Regions from separate parts of the Streptomyces sp. NPDC051109 genome, predicted to be linked through region 2. Evidence: riboswitches for the same ligand, from Rfam matches in the RefSeq annotation. Region 2 holds a riboswitch; the other holds the start of a gene.

Region 1 (9,712 bases), on a different contig from region 2:
GAGTAGGACAGGCCGCGCAGGGCGAGCTGCTCGATCGCCTGGGCCGGGGTGACCGGAGCGTCGGGGTCCAACACCAGGTCGTCGTCGAGGTCCGGGCCGGCGTTGCCGCGGGACCAGTCCAGGACAGGTGGTTCCGGATCGGTCGGGCGAGGCCCTTCGATGCCGTCCGGGCCCGTGACGGCGTACTCCTCGGCGCGCACGATCCGGTACCTGGTACCGGCCACCGCGACTTTGTCGACCCGTTCGCTCTCCAGGCGGGCGACCGCCGCGAGCAGGGCGCGCCGCTCCGCCCTGTCGTGCGCATCGTCCTTCGCGCGGAACCACAACAAGGAGTTCAGGCTGTCGCGCGCCTGCTGCGGGCAGCCGTCGGTGACGGAGCTCACCACCCGCCAGAGGGGCCCGTCCCCGACGCCCTGCACCGCCACCCCGAACACCGGGCCGCGTACGACCACATCGCCCGCACGCGCATTGGCATCGGCCGCGTCGGCTTCCACCGCGGCCTCCACCGGCTCCACCGGCACCCGCACCACCATCGGCCGGGGTCCGGCCGACCGCCCCACATTCCCACGCTCCATGCCCCCATCCTGTCGATCAGCGCACGCCCCCGCCCCGGATTCACCGATTCCACACCTGCGGGCGGCCGCATGTGACAGGGTGCGGGCGCCTTGCGATATGACGGGCGGGGCGGGGGAGCGCTGCGCTCACCGTGCGGTGTGCACCGACGACCGGCGCGGCGGAGCAGTGCCTACCGGTGGTCCGGAGGCCGCGGCGGCGGGGGCGGGATCGGGGCGCCACCGGGCGCCGTCTCGGGCCAGACCAGCAGGACGGGACACGGCGCGTGGTCGACGATGAAGCGGCCGGCGGGTCCGAGGCTGCGGGGTCCGAGGTGGGTGCGGTCGCCGTCACGGGCGAGGACGAGCAGGTCGGCGCCTTCGGCGGCGGCGACGACTTCCCGCTCGGCACGGCCGGTGCGCTCCTGCCGGGTGCAGGGGCGGCCCAGGCGCCGCGCGGCGTCCGCGAGGAGTTGGTCGGCGGATACGGCGGCCAGGTGCTCCAGCCGTGTACCGGGGTCGCGTTCGGGGTGGCCGCGGCCGAGCAGGCCGGCGAACGCGCCGTGTGCCGCCCCGGCGACGTCGACCGGTGTGACGTGGAGGAGGACGACGTCCGCGCCGTCGGGGGTGTGGTCGCGGGCGGCGTCGACACAGGCGGGCCAGGTGCCCTCGGCGATCCAGACCAGCACGGCCATGGGTTTCAGCCTCCTTGCATCGCGGTCAGTGACACCCACAGTGCCAGCACGGCGGCCCCCAGGCTTGCCGGTACGGCGTACAGACCGAGCCGTGTGAACTCCTTCAGCTCCACCTCGGCGTCGTGGGCGTGGACGATGCGCCGCCACAGCAGGGTGGCCAGCGAGCCGGCGTACGTGAGATTGGGGCCGATGTTCACCCCGAGCAGCACCGCCAGGACCGCGCCGGGCCCGGACGGGGCGGTCAGCGGCAGCAGTACGAGTACGGCGGGCAGGTTGTTGATCATGTTGGCCAGTACGGCGGCCAGCGCGGCGATGCCCAGCAGGGCCGGCAGGTCGGTGCCGTCGGGGATCAGGTGGCCGAGGGCCGTGTCGAGGCCGTTGTCGACGACGGCGCGGACCACGACCCCGAGGGCCAGGACGAAGGCGAGGAAGGGCAGCGCGGCGGCGCGCACGATGGCGGCCGGGGTGGTGCGGCGCCGTGCGAGGGCGCGTACGGCGAGGACGGCCGCGCCCGCGAACGCCGCCCAGGCCGGGTCGACGCCGAACGCGGACGTGACCACGAACCCGGCCAGCGTGCACGCCACCGTGGCCAGGGCGAACAAAGGCAGTTCGCGGGGTGGGGCGGTGGCCGGGGCCGCGGATCCGGCGTCCAGGTCGGTGGCGAAGAACCGGCGGAACACGAGGTACTCGACCCCGATGGCCACCAGCCAGGGCAGGGCCATCAGGGCGCCGAACCGGGTGAAACTGAGCCCGCTGGCGGCGAACGCCAGCAGGTTGGTGAGGTTGGAGACGGGCAGCAGCAGGGAGGCGGTGTTCGACAGGTGGGTGCAGGCGTACACGTGCGGCCGGGACCGGGCTCCGAGCCGCGCGGCGGTGGCGAACACCACCGGGGTCAGCAGCACGATGGTGGCGTCCAGGCTGAGCACCGCGGTGATCACCGAGGCGAGGGCGAACACCTGCGCCAGCAGGCGGCGCGGCCGTCCCGCCGCGGTGCGGGCCATCCACGCGCCGCAGGCGTGGAACAGCCCCTCGTCGTCGCACAGCTGGGCCAGGACGAGTACGGCGGCCAGGAAGCCGATCACCGGCCCCAGCCGGGCGGCCTCGTCCGCCGCGTGGTCGAGCGAGATGGCCCCGGTGGCGATGACGGCACCGGCGGCCGGGACGGCGACGACGGCCTCCGGCCAGCCGAACGGACGGATGACCGCGCACGCCAGCACGATGACGAGAAGAACGGCGGAGAGGGCCTCCGCGAGGGCAGTACTCACACCGCATCTTCTCCCGGTCGACCGCCGCCAGCGCTCCCGACCCGGATACGAAGCCGCCATCGCCCGCGGGCTGTGGGGGAACGTCACGTCTGGGCGGTTCGGGACGTGAAGCTCTTCGAGATTCCGAACTCCGTCGCCGGCGCAGTCCGTGCCGCAGGCGCACTCGGTGCGTCGACGGTGACGGTGCACGGCACGGGAGGCACGGCATCGTGGCCGCAGCCGTTGCCGCGGCCCGCGGCTTCCCACGCCTGCGAGTCCGCGCATTGACCGTCGTCACCAGCACGACCGGCCCGGACCTCGCCCATATCGGGGTCCACGCCTCGATCGAGGAGCAAGTGCTGCGTCTGGTACGCCGCGTGCCGCCGTCGCCGCGGGGGCCTCGCACGTCGTCCTGGGCCGGTCGGTCACCCGAGCCACGGACCCCGCAGCCGCGGTACGGCTCGTCCGCACCGACCCGGGGCTGTGACCGAGGCCCTCCACATCAGCGCGATCGTCCGTCGAGGCCCTGCCACTCCTCGCGGAGCATGGCGTACACCAGGTCGTCGCGCCAAGCTCCCTTGAAGAACTCCGTACCGATGAAACGGGCCTCCCGGCGCATGCCCAGGCGTTCGAGGAGCCTGGCGGAGGCGGTGTTGTCCCCGTGGCAGCGCCCGATTACCCGGTGCAGCCCCAGTGCGTCGAATCCCAGGCCCAGGACGGCGAGCGCGGCCTCCGTGGCGAAGCCCCTGCCCTGGTGGGCGGGGTGGAAGACATAGCCGAGCTCGCCCTGGCGGTGTTCCGCGCTGAGCAGGACCAGTTCGACCTGGCCGACGACCGTCCCCGTTACCGGTTCGACGACCGCCAGGCTGAGGCAGTCCCCGTTCGAGGCGAGTTCGGTCTCCCGGGCCATCTGCTCCACCGCCACCCGGACGTCCTGCGGTCCGCGCGGCTCCCACCGCATGAAGCGGGCGACGTCGGGCCGGCGCTGGTAGTCGCATACGTCCTCCGCGTCCCCGGGTCGGAACGGACGGAGTATCAGCCGGGCGGTGGTGACGGGGGATTCGATGCGCAGCATCGGGTGACTGTACCCCGCCGCTCCGGCGAGCGCCCGCCGGTCGCCCGCGCCCCCGGGTCCGCACTGCACGCGGCGCCCCCCGCCGGTCCGACTGTCCGACCAGACCAGACCAGACCAGACCAGACCAGACCAGACCCGGACCTGACCCGGATCCGCGAGAATCACCTCGTGACTACACCAGCGCACCCCCAGCGGACCGCCGGACGCGGCGTCAGCACCCTCATCCCGCAGAGCGCCACCGATCAGGCCATGGCCGCGCTCACCGGATTGGAGACCGTACCCGTGCACGTAGGGCTCCTCCAGGCAGCGGCCCTACTGCTTGAAGACGCCGCCCGGACGGCCACCGACACGGCGGCGAAGGCCGCAATGGCCAAGACGGCGGGGATGCTTCGCTCCGCCATGTAGAAGCCCGCTACCGCCGATCGCCTCGGACCGGGCTCCTGCCGGGGCGTGGTGACCCGGCGCCCCGGTCGCCTGTTGCGGCAGACGCGGATCCCCGTGAACGCCGGAGGCATCGAGATGGCAGGGCACAGCCGTCACGACCGTCACAGCCGCCAGTACGTACCCGCACGGGAGTCGACGTGCACCACGTGCCGGCCGACGCGCACCACGTGGTGTCCCGGGCCGGACCAGGAGCCGGCGGCCCCTTCGGCGCCGGGCAGCGGGTCCCAGACCTCCAGGAAGGTACTGCCGTCCGTGTTGGTGCCCCATTCGACGAGATGATCACCCTCCCACCGGAAGGCGCCGACGTCTTCGCCCGGCTCGCCCGTGAGGTGGTGGAAGTGCACCCGGGAACCGCCGAAGGACGTGGTACCCGCGAACCCCCGGCTGTCGGCGTAGTACGGGCCGGTCTGCAGCCACACCGCTTCGCGTTCCACGAGAAGGGGTCCGCCGTTGCGGCTGATGCCGCGCCGCAGCCAGGCGCCGTGCTCGGGCACCGGTACGCCGGGCCGGTCCGGGAAGCGGACCTCCGGCCCCGGCTCAGGCGCGGTCATCGGCGGCGGGGTCGTCCACGGCCAGAAGGGTCAGCGGTACGTTGCCGCGCACTGCCTGCGAGTACGGGCAGACCGCGTCCGCCCGGTGCAGCAGGGGCTGGAGGTCCGCGGCCCGCCACCCCGGCAGGCTTACGGTGAGGGCCACCGCGAGACCGTAGCCCGCGGGCGTGTCCGTGGTGCCGAGCTGCACCTCGCAGGCGACGCGCGCGGCCGAGGCGTCCGCCCCGAACTCGGCGGCGACCTCCGCGAGCGCGGAGGTGAAGCAGGCGGCGAAACCGGCCGCGAACAGCTGCTCGGGGTTGGTGGTGCCGGGAACGTTCTTGCGCGGCGGGGCGAGACGGACGTCGAGCCGCCTGTCGTCCGTGCGGACGGATCCGGTACGGCCCCCGGCGGCATGCGCGGTCGTCCGGTACAGGCTGCGGGTGAGTGGCACGGTCATGGCGTTCGGCCCATCTGGCTCGACGAGGACGCTGCCCGGGTGCGGACAGCGCACGGCGCTGCTCGTGCAGCACCTCGCGCGTCGTCGTGCGTAACCGGGTACGGCGCATCTCGTCCGGGGCCGTGAATCCGACCGCCCGACAAACTAGCAACGGCGGCGGCCCTCCGGGGCCCGCCCCCGCGGTGACGTTCCTCACCCGTGGCTCCCGGCCGGCCCGGCCCAACCCAGTCCGGCCGGCCCATGCCATGCCATGCCGCGTCATGCCGCAGACCGTGCGCGCCGCGCGCCCGCACATCCCCTCGCGCACCCTGATCGTCGAAGAGGTCCCCATTCCCGCCCCGGGCCCCGGGAGGTGCTGGTCAACAGTGGAGACCGCGGGCGTCTGCCTGTCCGACGTGCACCTCGTCGACGGCACACTCACCCCGGCCCATCTGGCGGGCGACATCCCCACCCTGGGACACGGGGTCACCGGCGTCATCGTCGACTGCGGACGGGACGTCCCGCACTGGACCGCGGGCCGACGCGTCGCCCTGCAGGCTGGTGAGTGCGCGGCGGCCGGGTCCTGACGCGTGGTGTCGAGTACGACGGCGGCTGGGCCCCGTACGCACTCGGCTCCGTCGAGACCCTCGTGGCCGGAGGGAGGCCTGGTCCTGGTCGGCCTGACCGGCCAATCGCGGACCCTCACCGACGGCACCCTCTTCAGCTGCCTTCCGCACCGGATCCTCGGCCCCTACGGGTCCGCGGAGGACGCCGTAGTGCGGTGATGACCCTGGCCGAAGGCGGCACCAGCCAGGCGATGCCCCCGAACGTGTTGCGCGGCGCGAACCGGCGGCCGGCCGCCGGCATCGGTGTGACGGCGCCGCCCCGCGGAGGACTGATCCACGCCCTCCTCGACCTCCACGGCGTCTCCGTGTACTACCAGGTGACGGGTAGTGCCACCGGTCCGCGGATGAGGACGTCCTTCTGCCAGGCCACGTGGCCCGGTTCGATGGCCAGCCGCAGGTCGGGGAGGCGCGTGAGGAGGGTGGTCAGCAGCAGTTCGGCTTCCATGCGGGCCAGCGAGGGTGCCACGCAGTGGTGGGGGCCGTAGCCGAAGGCCAGATGGGCCGGGCCTTCGCGGTCGACGTCGATCCGGTGCGGCTCGGGGTAGCACCGCTCGTCCCAGTTCGCCGCCACGTACGAGACGTAGACGGCTTCGCCGCGGCGGACGAGGACCCCTCCCACTTCGACGTCCTCGGTGGCGACGCGGGCCTGTCCCACGCCGTGCTTGTGGGGGATCCAGCGCAGCAGTTCCTCCACGGCCGCCGGCACGGCGTCCGGGTCGGACCGCAGCCGGCTCATCAGGCCGTCGTCGGTCAGCAGGAGATAGACCATGTTGGAGGTGTGGTTGCGTACCGCGTGCCACCCGTTGATCCCCATCAGTGTGGCCAGGGCGAGGAGTTCCTCTTCCTCGATCCTGCCGCTCTCGACTGCGGCAGCCAGCTCGCTGATGAGGTCGTCCTGTGGTTGGAGCCGGCGTGCTCGGGCCAGTTCACGGAAGCAGGCGCTTGCTTCCTCCTTGGCCTGTCGGGCGCGCTCGACTCCCGCTTCGTCTTTCGCCCGGGTCAGGATGGTGTCCGCCCACGTGCGCAGACGCGGCCGGTCGGCCTCCGGCACACCCAGCACCGCGCCGATGACGTGCATGGGGAAGGGCGAGGTCACGTGCCGGACGAGGTCGGCCGATGGTCCGGCAGCGACCATCGCGTCGATGTGTTCGTCGAGTACGGCTTGGGCGCGAGGACGCAGGGCCGCCAGGCCGAAGCGGTTGAACGCCGAGGAGACCACGGAGCGGACGCGGGTGTGGCCGGGTGGGTCGACGAAGCTGACCGCGCGGTCCAGCGGAACGAGGTACCGGTTCATGCTGGGCAGCGGCCGGCCCACGATGTCGCGGCTGAACCGGCGGTCGGAGGTGACGAACCGGACGGCGTCGTGCCGCGTCGCCAGCCAGCACTCGCCGGGAGCCCCGTGAGCCAGCCGGATCCGGATGACGGGTCCGGCCTGCAGCGCCTCGCGCAGGAACGGGTCGAATTCCAGCGCGGCCAAGTCCGACGCCTCGTACAAGGGGGCGGTGCCGTCGTGCACTACTGGCTCCTCGCCGGCCGGTCATGGCGCAGCGGCGTGAGCTGCTCGATGTCGTAGCGTCGGCGCAGTGCGGCGATGGCGCCGTGGTCCACGGGCCCTGCGCAGGAGAGGATCTCCAGGAGTTCCTCGAAATAGCGTTCGTGGTCCGGGGGCGGGGAGGACTGGAAGAACATCCGGGCCGGGACGCCGGTGGGGTTGGCGAAGGCGTGCGGACAGCCGGGCGGGACCAGGATGACCGTGCCGGGCGTGGCGCGGACCACCCGCTCGCCGTTCGGTGACCGCCATCCACGCCAACCGTCCGGGGTGCGCACGAGCGGCTCGAAGGCGAGGACGTCGAGTTCGCCCTCAAGGACGTAGAACAACTCCTCGCTGCGCGCGTGGACGTGCGCGCCGACGTCGAAGCCCGGTGGTACGAGCACCTCGAAGCTCGAGGCGAGGCGCGACTGCGCGCCGGTCACTTTGAACGTCACGTGCTGGGCGGCGGCACGAAGGGTACGGCCTTCGCCGGGGGGCACGATCAGACCGGCCTGGGCCGTCGGAGTGGCGGTGGGGGAGTACCCGGTCGTCGGGTTTCCTTCGGCAAGGGTCACGGCCTACGGCTCCGGCGGCCCACCAGGTGGATGGCGCATTCCGGACCCGACCCGGCCCGCCGACGCGACGTCGCCATACAACACCCCTACCCCACCGGCACGACAGCGCCTTCGTTGACCCGGACGCCTCTTCAACGATCGCCTTCCGCGCGGGTCACCCATGTGTACTCGCAAGCCGTATGTGCGCGCCGGGTCCGGGTCCGCCGCGTGCACTGGTGCGTGGCCCGGGTTCGAATGCTTGCGCCATGCGCCCGCCCCGCCGAACCGGCCGGGGCGGTTCAGCCTGCGTCGTTCTGGGTGCGGCGGGCGTAGGCGCGTGCCGCCCGGGCGCGATCGCCGCAGCGGGTGGAGCACCAGTGGCGGCGGCCGTGGCGGAGGAGGTAGCGGCTGCAGGGGGTGGAGCCGCAGGCGGTGAGGCGCTCGGCGTCGGGTCCGGTGAGCAGGTCGGCCGCGTTCGCTGCGAGGACGGCGAGGGCGTGCTCCACGATCTGGGTGACGGGGTGGGCCGCCTCGCGGTAGAGGCCGCGGTCCGGGTCCCAGTGGAGCAGGGAGGCGGCGGGGGCCCGCGTGAGGGCGTCGTTGACGGCGGACAACGCGGCCGCAGGAGCGGGCAGTCCGGCGGCATGGGCGGCGAACAGGGTGCGGACCTGTTCGCGCAGGGAGCGCAGCCGGGTGGCGCACGTCTCGATCAGGCCGGTGCCGGCCGGGGCGAGGCCCCGGTCGACGAGCCACCGTTCGGCGGCGGCGGGGGTGGCGAGGAGATCGACGGAGTGCCCGCCGGGCAGGGTGATGGCGCTGTTGGCGAGGTCGAGGGAGGGGTACTGCTCGGCGCCCGGCGCGGGAGGCGGTTCGACGGTCGCGATCTCTTCCATGACCTCATGGTACAACTGCACCCTTTCCATGATGCTCACGTTAGGGCTTGCGTTCAACCGTGAGAACCGCCTACGGTGACTCACGGATAAACCACTATCTATCCGTGAGGTGCATGTTTCGTGACCGCCACCAGCGCCACCCCCGAACCGTTCTCCGTCCGCGTCTTCGGCGGCCCCACCGCCCTTTTCGAGTACGGCGGTCTGCGCTTTCTGACCGACCCGACCTTCGACGCTCCCGGCGGCTACCCGGCGCCCGGAGGCCCGGTCCTGGTCAAGACCGCCCCTTCCAGCGGCACCCCCGACGACCTGGGCCGCGTCGACGCGGTGCTGCTCTCCCACGACCAGCACGCCGACAACCTCGACACCTCCGGCCGGGCCCTGCTCGCCGGCGTCCCCCTCACCCTCACCACCCCCGGCGCCGGACAGCGCCTGGGAGGCAACGCCAAGGGCCTGGCCGACTGGGAGTCCGTCGAGCTGGACCGCCCCGGCGGCGGTTCGGTCACCGTCACGGGCGTGCCCGCCGTCCACGGCCCCGGACCGCGCGAGGAGATCGAGCCGATCGCCGGGCAGGTCGTCGGCTTCGTCCTGACCGGCGAAGGGCTGCCCACCGTCTACGTCAGCGGCGACAACGCCTCCCTCGACCTCGTCAAGGAGATCGCCGCACGCTTCGCACCCGTGGACACCGCGATCCTGTTCGCCGGTGCTCCCCGCTTCCCCGTCCTCTTCAACGGCGAGCCGCTCGTCCTGGACAGCGCCCAGGCCGCCGAAGCCGCCGGGATCCTCGGGGCCCGCCGGGTCGTCCCCGTCCACTACGACAGCTGGGCCCACTTCACCGAAGGCCTGGACCAGCTGGTCGAGGCCTTCACCGCGGCCGGCCTCGCCGACCGCCTGGACCTGGGCAACCGGAGCTGACCGACCCCGGCCCTGGACCGGCGCCCCCCGTGTCGCAGACCCGACGCGGGGGGCGCCGGTCCAGGGCCGCTTCCCGGATCGCGTGAGGATCGCGGTGAGCTCGTCGATGACGGCTCGCACCGAGGCCATGCCCTCGATGTCTTGCGTGGTACCGCTGACGTCGGGGGTCTGAGCACCGCGTCCAGCGACTTCTCGTGCTCGGCGAGCAGCGAGTCGAC
Region 2 (9,712 bases):
CATCGCGCCGGAGCCCTTCTTCTTCTGGGCCGCGGGGGCGGCGGCAGCCGTGGTCACAACTTCCTCCAGAGGGCAAGGCGCCGCCGGAGGACAAGGGGACGGCGACGTCTTCGTTGGGGGTACGCGGACTCCCGATGGCGCCGCGTGGTCTACACCAATTGCTGGTGTAGACCAGTTGTAGCATGGTCGGGGATAGATAAGGAACCTTCGATTTCCTGTGGTCTACACCACATCCCGCTCGCAAGGGCGGCCCGGCGCGCCGGACCGGCCGCGGACAAGCGGAAGGCCCCCGGATCCGCGGATCCGAGGGCCTCGCGCGCGGGGGTGCGTTACGCCTTCGTGTTCTCCGCCTGCATGGCCGCGATCTCCTCGTCCGACTCCCGGCCCGGCGTCGGGATGTCGAACTTCGTGATCGCGAAGCGGAAGACGGCGTAGTAGACGATCGCGAAGCCCAGCCCGATCGGGATGATCAGCCACGGCTTGGTCGCCAGGCTCCAGTTGATGAGGTAGTCGATCAGCCCCGCCGAGAAGCTGAAGCCGTCGTGCACCCCCAGCGCCCACGTCACCGCCATGGAGACACCGGTCAGGACCGCGTGGATCGCGTACAGCACCGGTGCCACGAAGAGGAACGAGTACTCCAGCGGCTCCGTGATGCCCGTGACGAAGGACGTCAGGGCGACCGACAGCATCAGGCCGCCGACCTCCTTGCGCCGCTGCGGCTTCGCGCAGTGCGTGATCGCCAGCGCCGCCGCCGGAAGCGCGAACATCATGATCGGGAAGAAGCCGGTCAGGAACAGCCCCGCGTTCGGGTCGCCCGCCAGGAACATGTTGATGTCACCGTGCACCGTCGTCCCGTCCGGCTTGGTGTAGCTGCCGAACTGGAACCACACCGGCACGTTCAGGAACTGGTGCAGGCCGATCACCAGCAGCGCGCGGTTGGCGACCCCGAAGATGCCGGCACCCCAGGAGCCCAGCCCCACCAGCCAGTCGGAGAAGGACTCCAGCGCGCTGCCGACCGGCGGCCAGATCCACAGGCAGATCGCCGCGAACGCGATCGCGACGAACGACATGATGATCGGGACCAGTCGGCGGCCGTTGAAGAACCCCAGCCAGTCGACCAGCTTCACCCGGTGGAACCGCTGCCAGAACCAGGCGGTCAGCAGGCCCATGATGATGCCCCCGAACACCCCGGGGTTCTGGTACGTGAACTCCACGAAGGTGTTGTTCGGCCCGATGCAGCCGCCGCCGACGGCCTTGGTGCCGATCGGGCAGTCGTTGGGGAAGGCGTGCAGCACGCCCCGGTACACGAGGAAGCCCGCCACCGCCGCGAGGGCGGTCGAGCCGTCCGCCTTCTTGGCCATGCCGATCGCGACGCCGATGCAGAACAGCAGCGGCAGGCCGATGTCCGCGTTCAGCAGCGCGGCGCCCGCGGCCACCATCACCTTCGACACGATCGTCCAGTTCAGGCCCTGCTCGCCGAAGACGCCGGGCTGCCCGAGCCCGTTGAGGAGGCCCGCCGCGGGCAACACCGCGATCGGCAGCTGGAGGCTCCGACCCATCTTCTGCAGCCCCGGGTACAAGCCGCTCCACCACTTCGGCTGCGGTGCTGCTGCGGTGCTGCTCGCGCTCATCGGCGTCCTCCTGGGGGCCCGTTTTTGGGCAGGTGCGTCCGGTGCGGCACACTGGTGTAGACCACTTGTGATGCGGTCGCATTCACCCGCCCGGAGGGCAGGTTGCTGCTGATCGTCATCATTCGGCAGAAGCTGGACCCGCGCTCGCGTAGCTGGGCCAACAGTGGGCTACCGTGACAAAGCGGATCGCGCTGGCCGGAACCAGGACGCCGAGACTCGTTCTTCGTAGAACTCAGGGAGAAACACATGGCCACCAAGGCTGAGAAGATCGTCGCCGGGCTCGGCGGCATCGAGAACATCGAAGAGGTCGAGGGCTGCATCACCCGCCTGCGCACCGAGGTCATCGACCCCAGCAAGGTCGACGAGGCCGCCCTGAAGGCCGCCGGCGCCCACGGCGTCGTCAAGATGGGCACCGCGGTCCAGGTCGTCATCGGCACCGACGCCGACCCGATCGCCGCCGACATCGAAGACATGATGTGAGCTGAGCTCCCGCTCGACACTCCGCCAGACCCCGTACCGGACCCACCCGGACGGGGTCTTCGCGTACCCGGCTCTCGCGCACCCGGCCACCGACTAGGCTCGGACGCATGTCTCGCATCGACGGCCGTACGCCCGAACAGCTCCGCCCGGTCACCATCGAACGCGGATGGAGCAAGCACGCCGAGGGCTCCGTCCTCATCTCCTTCGGTGACACCAAGGTCTTCTGCACCGCCTCCTTCACCGAAGGCGTCCCGCGCTGGCGCAAGGGCAGCGGCGAAGGCTGGGTCACCTCCGAGTACTCGATGCTGCCCCGCTCCACCAACACCCGCGGCGACCGCGAATCCGTACGCGGCAAGATCGGCGGCCGCACCCACGAGATCTCCCGCCTCATCGGCCGCTCCCTGCGCGCCGTCATCGACTACAAGGCGCTGGGCGAGAACACCATCGTCCTGGACTGCGACGTCCTCCAGGCCGACGGCGGCACCCGCACCGCCGCCATCACCGGCGCCTACGTCGCCCTGGCCGACGCCGTCGCCTGGGGCCAGCAGAAGAAGCTGATCAAGGCCGGCCGCAAGCCGCTCACCGGCACCGTCGCCGCCGTCAGCGTCGGCATCGTGGACGGCGTCCCGCTGCTCGACCTCTGCTACGAGGAGGACGTGCGCGCCGAGACCGACATGAACGTGGTCTGCACCGGCGACGGCCGCTTCGTCGAGGTCCAGGGCACCGCCGAGGGCGAGCCCTTCGACCGCAAGGAGCTCAACGCCCTCCTGGACCTGGCCGCCGGCGGCTGCGCCGACCTGGAGGCCATCCAGCTGGGCGCGCTCCAGCTCTAGGCAGAACCGCAGGGGGGGGATCACGCGTCTCCCTGCATACGGGCGCACGGTGTCAAAGCCGTGCGCCCGTCCTCGTATCCGTTTCGATCACCGGGAGACCCGAACCATGAACCCGAAGCACCGCATAGCGGCGGTCGTGCTCGCCGCGGCTCTCGCCGTCCCGGCGCTGGCGTCCTGTGACGCGATCTCGACGGCGATGGACTGCGCGAACACGGCGGTGGCCATCACCGACGGCGCCAACGACCTCCAGCAGGCGGTCTCCCAGGCCGGCAACAGCCCGCAGGACGCCCAGAACGCGCTGAACCAGATCGAGGCGAACCTCAAGAAGGTCGGCGACCAGACCGACAACGCCGACCTGAGCAAGGCCGTCTCCTCCATGACCACGGCGGTGAAGAACGTCCGCACGGCCATCGAGAACGGCAACACCACCCCGGACATCCAGCCGGTCGCCGACGCCGCCAAGGAACTCTCGAAGGTCTGCACCCCAGGCTGACCGGGCCGACGGGGCTACGGGCTGACGGGCTGACGGGCGGGCGGCGGGCCGCGGTGCCGCGGACGGAATAATGGGTCCATGACCAGCAGCCGCCTGATCCTCGCCACCCGCAACGCGGGCAAAGTCGCCGAGCTCCACGCCATCCTGTCCGACGCCGGCCTGCCGTACGAGCTGGTCGGCGCGGACGCGTACCCGGAGGTCCCGGACGTCAAGGAGACCGGCGTCACCTTCGCCGAGAACGCCCTCCTGAAGGCGCACGCCCTGGCCCGGGCCACCGGACTGCCCGCGATCGCCGACGACTCCGGCCTCTGCGTGGACGTCCTGAACGGCGCCCCGGGCATCTTCTCGGCGCGGTGGGCGGGCAGGCACGGGGACGACCGGGCGAACCTGGACCTGCTGCTGGCCCAGCTCGGGGACATCGCCGACGAGCACCGCGGAGCCCACTTCGCGTGCGCGGCGGCCCTCGCCCTCCCGGACGGCACCGAACGCGTCGTGGAGGGCCGCCTCGTCGGCACCCTCCGCCACACCCCGGCGGGCACGGGCGGCTTCGGCTACGACCCGATCCTCCAGCCCGAGGGCGACACGCGCACCTGCGCGGAACTCACCCCGGCGGAAAAGAACGCCATCTCCCACCGGGGCCAGGCCTTCCGCGCCCTGGTCCCCTTCATCCGCGCCCTGGTGAGCTGACGGCGGGTACACAAATGGCCTGCGAATCGATCTTTCGATTCGCAGGCCATTGCTGTGCGGCGGAAGGGATTCGAACCCTCAAGCCGTTTCACGGGCCACAGATCCTAAGTCTGCTGCGTCGCCGTTGCGCCACCGCCGCTAGCCGCCTGCCATGATAGCGGCAGCCGGCTGTACGAGAACGCGCAAGATCGGGAACTCGACCGGCGACGGCCTCCCGGCACCATGTGCTGCTGATCGCGTGGCAGTTGACCCTCGTACGGAGCAACGGGGCGGTAGTGGCACGGTTGCGGGGTTTTCCGTCCGATGACCGGAGCGGCCCGCACCGGTTCGTTGGTGCGGGCCGCTGTCGGGGAGGGGGTGGCGTCAGATGCCCAGGTCCTTGATGATCTTGGCTACGTGGCCCGTGGCCTTGACGTTGTAGAGGGCGCGTTCGACCTTGCCCTCCTCGTCCACGATCACCGTGGAGCGGATGACGCCGGTCACCGTCTTGCCGTACAGCTTCTTCTCGCCGTACGCGCCGTAGGACTCAAGGACCTTCTTCTCCGGGTCGCCGACCAGGGTGACCTGCAGGTGCTCCTTCTCGCGGAACTTCGCCAGCTTCTCCGGCTTGTCCGGGGACACCCCGATCACGTCGTATCCGGCCTCGGCCAGCACCGACAGGTTGTCCGTGAAATCGCAGGCCTGCTTCGTGCAGCCCGGCGTCAGCGCCGCGGGGTAGAAGTACACGATCACCTTGCGGCCCTTGTGGTCGGCGAGCGAAACCTCGTTGCCGTCCGCGTCGGGCAGGGTGAAGGCGGGGGCGGTGTCGCCCGGCTGGAGTCGCTCGCTCATGTCAACAGTCTCCTCGGGAGGGGATCGGTACGGTCCGAGACTAAGCTGACAGACTGTTCATGGTGGGCTACGCCCCCGACCCGACCCGACGACGACGGAGGCAGCGCGGTGCCCGAAGCCAGGACCCCCGCACAGATCGAGGCGGACATCGTCCGCCGCCGCGAACAGCTCGCCGAGACGCTCGACGAGATCGGCGTCCGCGTGCATCCGAAGACGATCATCGGGGACGCGAAGGCCAGGGTCGCCTCGACCGTGGACCACACCGCAGGGCGCGCCGTCGTCACCGTGAACCGTCTCCTGACGGACGTACGGGAGGGACTGCGCCACGAGGACGGCACCCCGCGCTTCGAGCGGATCGCGCCCATCGCGCTGGTCGCGGCCGGGGTGATCGGCCTGCTCGTCGTTTCGGCGCGGCGCAAGCGCTGATGGCCCTGCGGCGTACGGGCCGGTCCCGGGCGGGTAGGTTCGTGGCGTGAGCGACGACACCAACACCACCACCCACGACAAGCTGCCCATCCGCATGCTGCACGACCGTGTGCTCGTGAAGTCCGACTCGCCGGAGGGCGAGCGGCGCTCGGGCGGCGGCATCCTCATCCCGGCGACCGCTGCCGTGGGCAAGCGCCTGGCCTGGGCCGAGGTGGTCGCGGTCGGGCAGAACGTACGCAGCGTGGAGCCGGGCGACCGGGTGCTGTACGACCCCGAGGACCGGGCCGAGGTCGAGGTGCGGGGTGCGACGTACGTGCTGATGCGCGAGCGGGACCTGCACGCCGTGGCCGCGGAGCGGCTGGAGGGGTCCAAGGACTCCACCGGGCTCTACCTGTAGGGGAGCGCCTCCCCGCGAAGGAACGACGTCGAAGGGCCGGTGACCGGTGTCACCGGCCCTTTCGCGCGGCTTTGCTACGGTGGTGGGGAACCCCGACGAGACGCGCCGTACCGGGTAGCCGTGGCTGGACGACAAGACGACGCACCCCGTTCGCTCTCGTCCCGGAGGTGCCTGTCATGGCCTGGGTTCTGCTTCTCCTCGCCGGTGTGCTCGAAGTCGGCTGGTCGATCGGTATGAAGTTCACGGAGGGCTTCACCCGGCTGTGGCCCAGTGTGTTCACCGGTGCCGGGATCGTCGCCAGCATGGTGCTGCTCTCGTACGCCGCCAAGACCCTGCCCATCGGTACCGCGTACGGCGTATGGGTGGGCATCGGCGCGGCCGGCGCCGCCGTGCTCGGTATGGCGGTGCTGGGTGAGCCCGTCACCGCCGCCCGGATCTTCTTCATCTGCCTGCTGCTGGTCGCCGTGGTGGGGCTGAAGGCGACCTCCGGTCACTGATCCGCCGGCCCCCTTCGGCGGCGGCTACTCCAGGTACTCCGACGGCGGGCGGCCGCGCAGGCCGCCCGTCACGCCGCCCAGGGCGCCCGCCGCGGAGCCCGTCGTGGCGCCGGCGGTCGTGCCCGTACTCGTTCCGGCGAAGGCGCCCTCGTCCGTCTCGCCTCCCGTCGTGTCCCCCTGCGTGGTCCGGCCGCCGGTGGTCTGCCCCTGGTCCTGGCCCTGGTTCCGGCCTTGGGTCTGGCCGCCCTGGTCCTGGCCGCCGGTGGGCGGCGTCGGCCGGCCCGGGCGGTTTGGCCGGCTCGGCGGCGGCGGGGATTCGGGGGTGCTCTCGCCCTCCGACGGCTCCGGGCTGCTCGGGACGAACGGCGGCGGCGACGGGGCCGCGCCCGGCTGGAGATCGAGGTCGAAGTCCAGGGGGTCGCTGTCCTCCAGGGCCGTCTTCGTGTACTGCGCCCAGATCCGGGCCGGGTACCCGCCGCCCCCGATCCTGTCCTCGCCGAGCGCCCCGTACAGGGACTCCAGGGTGCCCGTATCGGGGTCCTGGCCCATCATCGAGACGACCGTGACCAGGTCCGGGGTGTACGCCGCGAACCAGGCGGAGCGGTCCAGTTCGCCGGTGCCCGTCTTGCCGGCGGCCGGGTGCCCGGCGGCGAGGGCGGCCGTACCGGTGCCGTTGTCGACGACGCTGACCAGCATGGACGTGGTGGTGTCGGCGGCTTCGCGGCTGACGGCCTGCTTCGGGGTGCGGTCGGGCAGGTGGACGTCGGCGTCGCCCTTCTCGATCTTCTCGACGAGGGTGTACGGGGTGCGGCGGCCGTGGTCGGCGAGGGTCGCGTAGGCCTGGGTCATGTCCAGGACGCTGGCCTGCATGGTGCCCAGCGCCATGGCCGGACCGGCGTCGAAGTTCGGGGTGTCCGCGGGGATGCCGAGGTCGATCGCGGTCTGCTTGACCTTGGCGGTGCCGACGTCGACGACCATCTGCGCGAAGACGGCGTTGACGGAGAGGTCGGTGGCGGTGTTGACGGTGATGTTCCCGTACGAGATCTGCCCCTCGTTCTCGGGGGCGTACGGGGTCCGGGTGCCGACCACGCGGCGCTTGTTGTCGCCGTCGTAGACGGTGTTGGGGGTGATCCGGCGGCCGTCCTGGGTGCGGGATTCGTTCTCGACGGCGGCCGCGAACACGAACGGCTTGAAGGTGGAGGCCACCTGGTAGTCGTGCCGGGTCGCGTTGTTGACGTACTGCTTGGTGTAGTCGATGCCCCCGTACATGGCGATGACCTTGCCGGTGGCCGGGTCGATGGAGACCCCGCCGGCCCGTACGACGCGGTCGGCCTTGCGCTTCTCCGGGTCGAGCTGCCTGACCATCTTCTTGTCGACGGCTTCGACGAAGGCGTTCTGCCTGCGCTTGTCGATCGTGGTGGTGATGCGGTAGCCGCCCTCGGCGAGCGTCTTCTCGTCGAGGATCTTGTGCTCGACGATGTAGTCCTTGACGGCCTCGACGAGGTAGCCGCGTTGACCGGAGAGCCCGGCGGCCGGGCGGACCTTGCCGGGTTCCGGGAAGCGGGTGGCGCTCCGCTCGGCCGCCGGCAGCCACTGCTTCTTGACCATGCCGTCGAGTACGTAGTTCCAGCGGGCGAGCGCCCGCTCGCGGCTCTGCGGGTGGGCGACGACGTCGAAGGCGCTGGGGGAGTTGAGGAGGGTGGCGAGGTACGCGCCCTCGGCGGTGGTGAGTTCGTCGACGTCCTTGCCGTAGTAGGCCTGGGCGGCCGCCTGGATGCCGTACGCGTTGCGGCCGAAGTAGCTGGTGTTGAGGTAGCCCTCCAGGATGTAGTCCTTCGACTTCTCGCGACCGAGTTTGATCGCGATGAAGAACTCCTTGACCTTGCGCTTGATGGTCTGTTCCTGGCCCAGGTAGTAGTTCTTGACGTACTGCTGGGTGATGGTGGAGCCGGACTGGGTGCCCTTGCCGGTCGCCGTGTTCCAGGCGGCCCGGACCATCGCCTTGGGGTCGACGGCCCGCTCGGAGTAGAAGTCCCGGTCCTCCGCGGCCAGTACGGCTTCCTGGACGGTGCGGGGGATCTGCGAGAGCGGGACGTTGACGCGGTTGACCTCGCCGTCGCGGGCGAGCTGGGAGCCGTCGGCGTAGAGGTAGAGGTTGGACTGGGCCGTCGCTGCGGCGTTGGCGGGCGGGATGTGGACCAGCAGGTAGCCCGCCACGAGGGCGCCGACGACCAGCAGGGCGAGCAGCAGGAGGATGCCGAGCGCCATGCGCCAGGTGGGGACGAGGCGGCGCCAGCCGGTCCGCCTTCGTTTCCGCTCCGCCTTCTTGGCGGCTCGGCGTGCCTGCCGCTCGCCGGCCGGCTTCTGCGGTTTTTGCGGCTGCTGCGGTTGCTGCGGATGCCCTGCCGGCGGGGGTCCGGCGGGGGTGTCCGGGTCGCGAGGGGTCCAGCCCGGTGGTGGTGACTGGTCGCTCATCGCCAGGACTCCTCGACGCCGTACGAAATATCCACGTCTGTACCCCATGCTGTCTACCCGATTGGCCGCTCGTTCCGCGTCGGACGGGCGTAAACCGGTCGCATGGATCGCCCCTCCGCACTAAGCTCGCGCGCTTTGGCCGACGTAGGAACGACCGGGAAAACGGAGGGATACGGTGCGTCAGGGAACGTCTCGTGGCACGGCGCGCAGGACGGTAGGCGGAACGGCGCGCGGAACGCTGCGCGGAACGGCGCGCGGAACGGCGCGCGGAACGGCGCGAGAAGCGGCGCGCAGGGCGTGGCTCTATGCGGCCGTCGCAGCCGGCGGGTTCCGGCGCTACGCCACCTACGGGACGGCGACGGCGGCCGGGGTGTTCACCAACACCGTCTTCGGCTTCGTCCTCGCCTACACGTACGTCGCGTTGTGGGACGAGCGGCCCGGACTGGGCGGCTACGACCAGGCGCAGGCGCTGACCTTCGTCTGGGTGAGCCAGTCGCTGCTCGCCGCGGGCGCGCTCATCGGCGGCGGCTTCCAGGAGGAGATGCAGGAGCGCATCCGTACGGGGGACATCGCCGTCGACCTGTACCGGCCGGCCGACCTCCAGATGTGGTGGCTCGCCGCCGATCTGGGGAGGGCGGGCTTCCAGTTGCTCGGGCGCGGGGTCGTGCCGCTGCTCGCGGGGGCGCTGGCCTTCCAACTGGCCCTGCCCGCCGATCCGCTGCGCTGGCTGCTGTTCCTGGTGTCGGTCCTGCTCTCGCTGCTCGTCGGCTTCGGTGTGCGGTACCTGCTGGGGCTGGCGGCGTTCTGGCTGATGGACGGGACGGGGATCAACCTGATGGCCGTCGTCGTCACGGTCTTCTTCTCCGGGATGCTGCTGCCGCTGACGGTGTTCCCGGGCGGCTTCGGGGAGTTCGTCCGGCTCCTGCCGTGGGCGGCGATGCTCCAGGTGCCGCTGGACGTGC

What was found. A riboswitch is a leader RNA that binds a small molecule or an ion and turns the genes downstream of it on or off. The one in region 2 is predicted to bind guanidine.
Region 1: it holds a riboswitch for guanidine, as region 2 does, so the genes downstream of both, ACIBAD_RS03500 (Ohr family peroxiredoxin) here and ACIBAD_RS10605 (multidrug efflux SMR transporter) in region 2, are expected to answer to the same signal.

Annotation. Positions count from the first base shown of each region.
Region 1 is NZ_JBITFF010000002.1:116,260-125,971, reverse strand. Features, by position in the region: gene ACIBAD_RS03530 (DUF5954 family protein) at 1-575, opposite strand, end outside; gene ACIBAD_RS03525 (universal stress protein) at 746-1,246, opposite strand; gene ACIBAD_RS03520 (SLC13 family permease) at 1,252-2,511, opposite strand; gene ACIBAD_RS03515 (GNAT family N-acetyltransferase) at 2,993-3,565, opposite strand; gene ACIBAD_RS03510 (hypothetical protein) at 3,734-3,970, shown strand; gene ACIBAD_RS03505 (hypothetical protein) at 4,111-4,560, opposite strand; gene ACIBAD_RS03500 (Ohr family peroxiredoxin) at 4,547-4,999, opposite strand; guanidine-III (ykkC-III) riboswitch at 5,075-5,138, opposite strand; partial or broken gene ACIBAD_RS03495 (alcohol dehydrogenase catalytic domain-containing protein) at 5,260-5,633, shown strand; gene ACIBAD_RS03490 (cytochrome P450) at 5,915-7,120, opposite strand; gene ACIBAD_RS03485 (cupin domain-containing protein) at 7,120-7,641, opposite strand; gene ACIBAD_RS03480 (CGNR zinc finger domain-containing protein) at 7,989-8,582, opposite strand; gene ACIBAD_RS03475 (MBL fold metallo-hydrolase) at 8,703-9,494, shown strand.
Region 2 is NZ_JBITFF010000004.1:395,352-405,063, reverse strand. Features, by position in the region: gene ACIBAD_RS10655 (PTS transporter subunit EIIC) at 1-57, opposite strand, end outside; gene ACIBAD_RS10650 (PTS transporter subunit EIIC) at 330-1,631, opposite strand; partial or broken gene ACIBAD_RS10645 (glucose PTS transporter subunit EIIB) at 1,875-2,111, shown strand; gene rph (ribonuclease PH) at 2,219-2,944, shown strand; gene ACIBAD_RS10635 (hypothetical protein) at 3,051-3,437, shown strand; gene rdgB (RdgB/HAM1 family non-canonical purine NTP pyrophosphatase) at 3,516-4,124, shown strand; tRNA gene ACIBAD_RS10625 (tRNA-Leu) at 4,180-4,263, opposite strand; gene bcp (thioredoxin-dependent thiol peroxidase) at 4,488-4,955, opposite strand; gene ACIBAD_RS10615 (DUF3618 domain-containing protein) at 5,064-5,381, shown strand; gene ACIBAD_RS10610 (co-chaperone GroES) at 5,476-5,778, shown strand; guanidine-III (ykkC-III) riboswitch at 5,847-5,924, shown strand; gene ACIBAD_RS10605 (multidrug efflux SMR transporter) at 5,955-6,275, shown strand; gene ACIBAD_RS10600 (transglycosylase domain-containing protein) at 6,300-8,750, opposite strand; gene ACIBAD_RS10595 (ABC transporter permease) at 9,121-9,712, shown strand, end outside.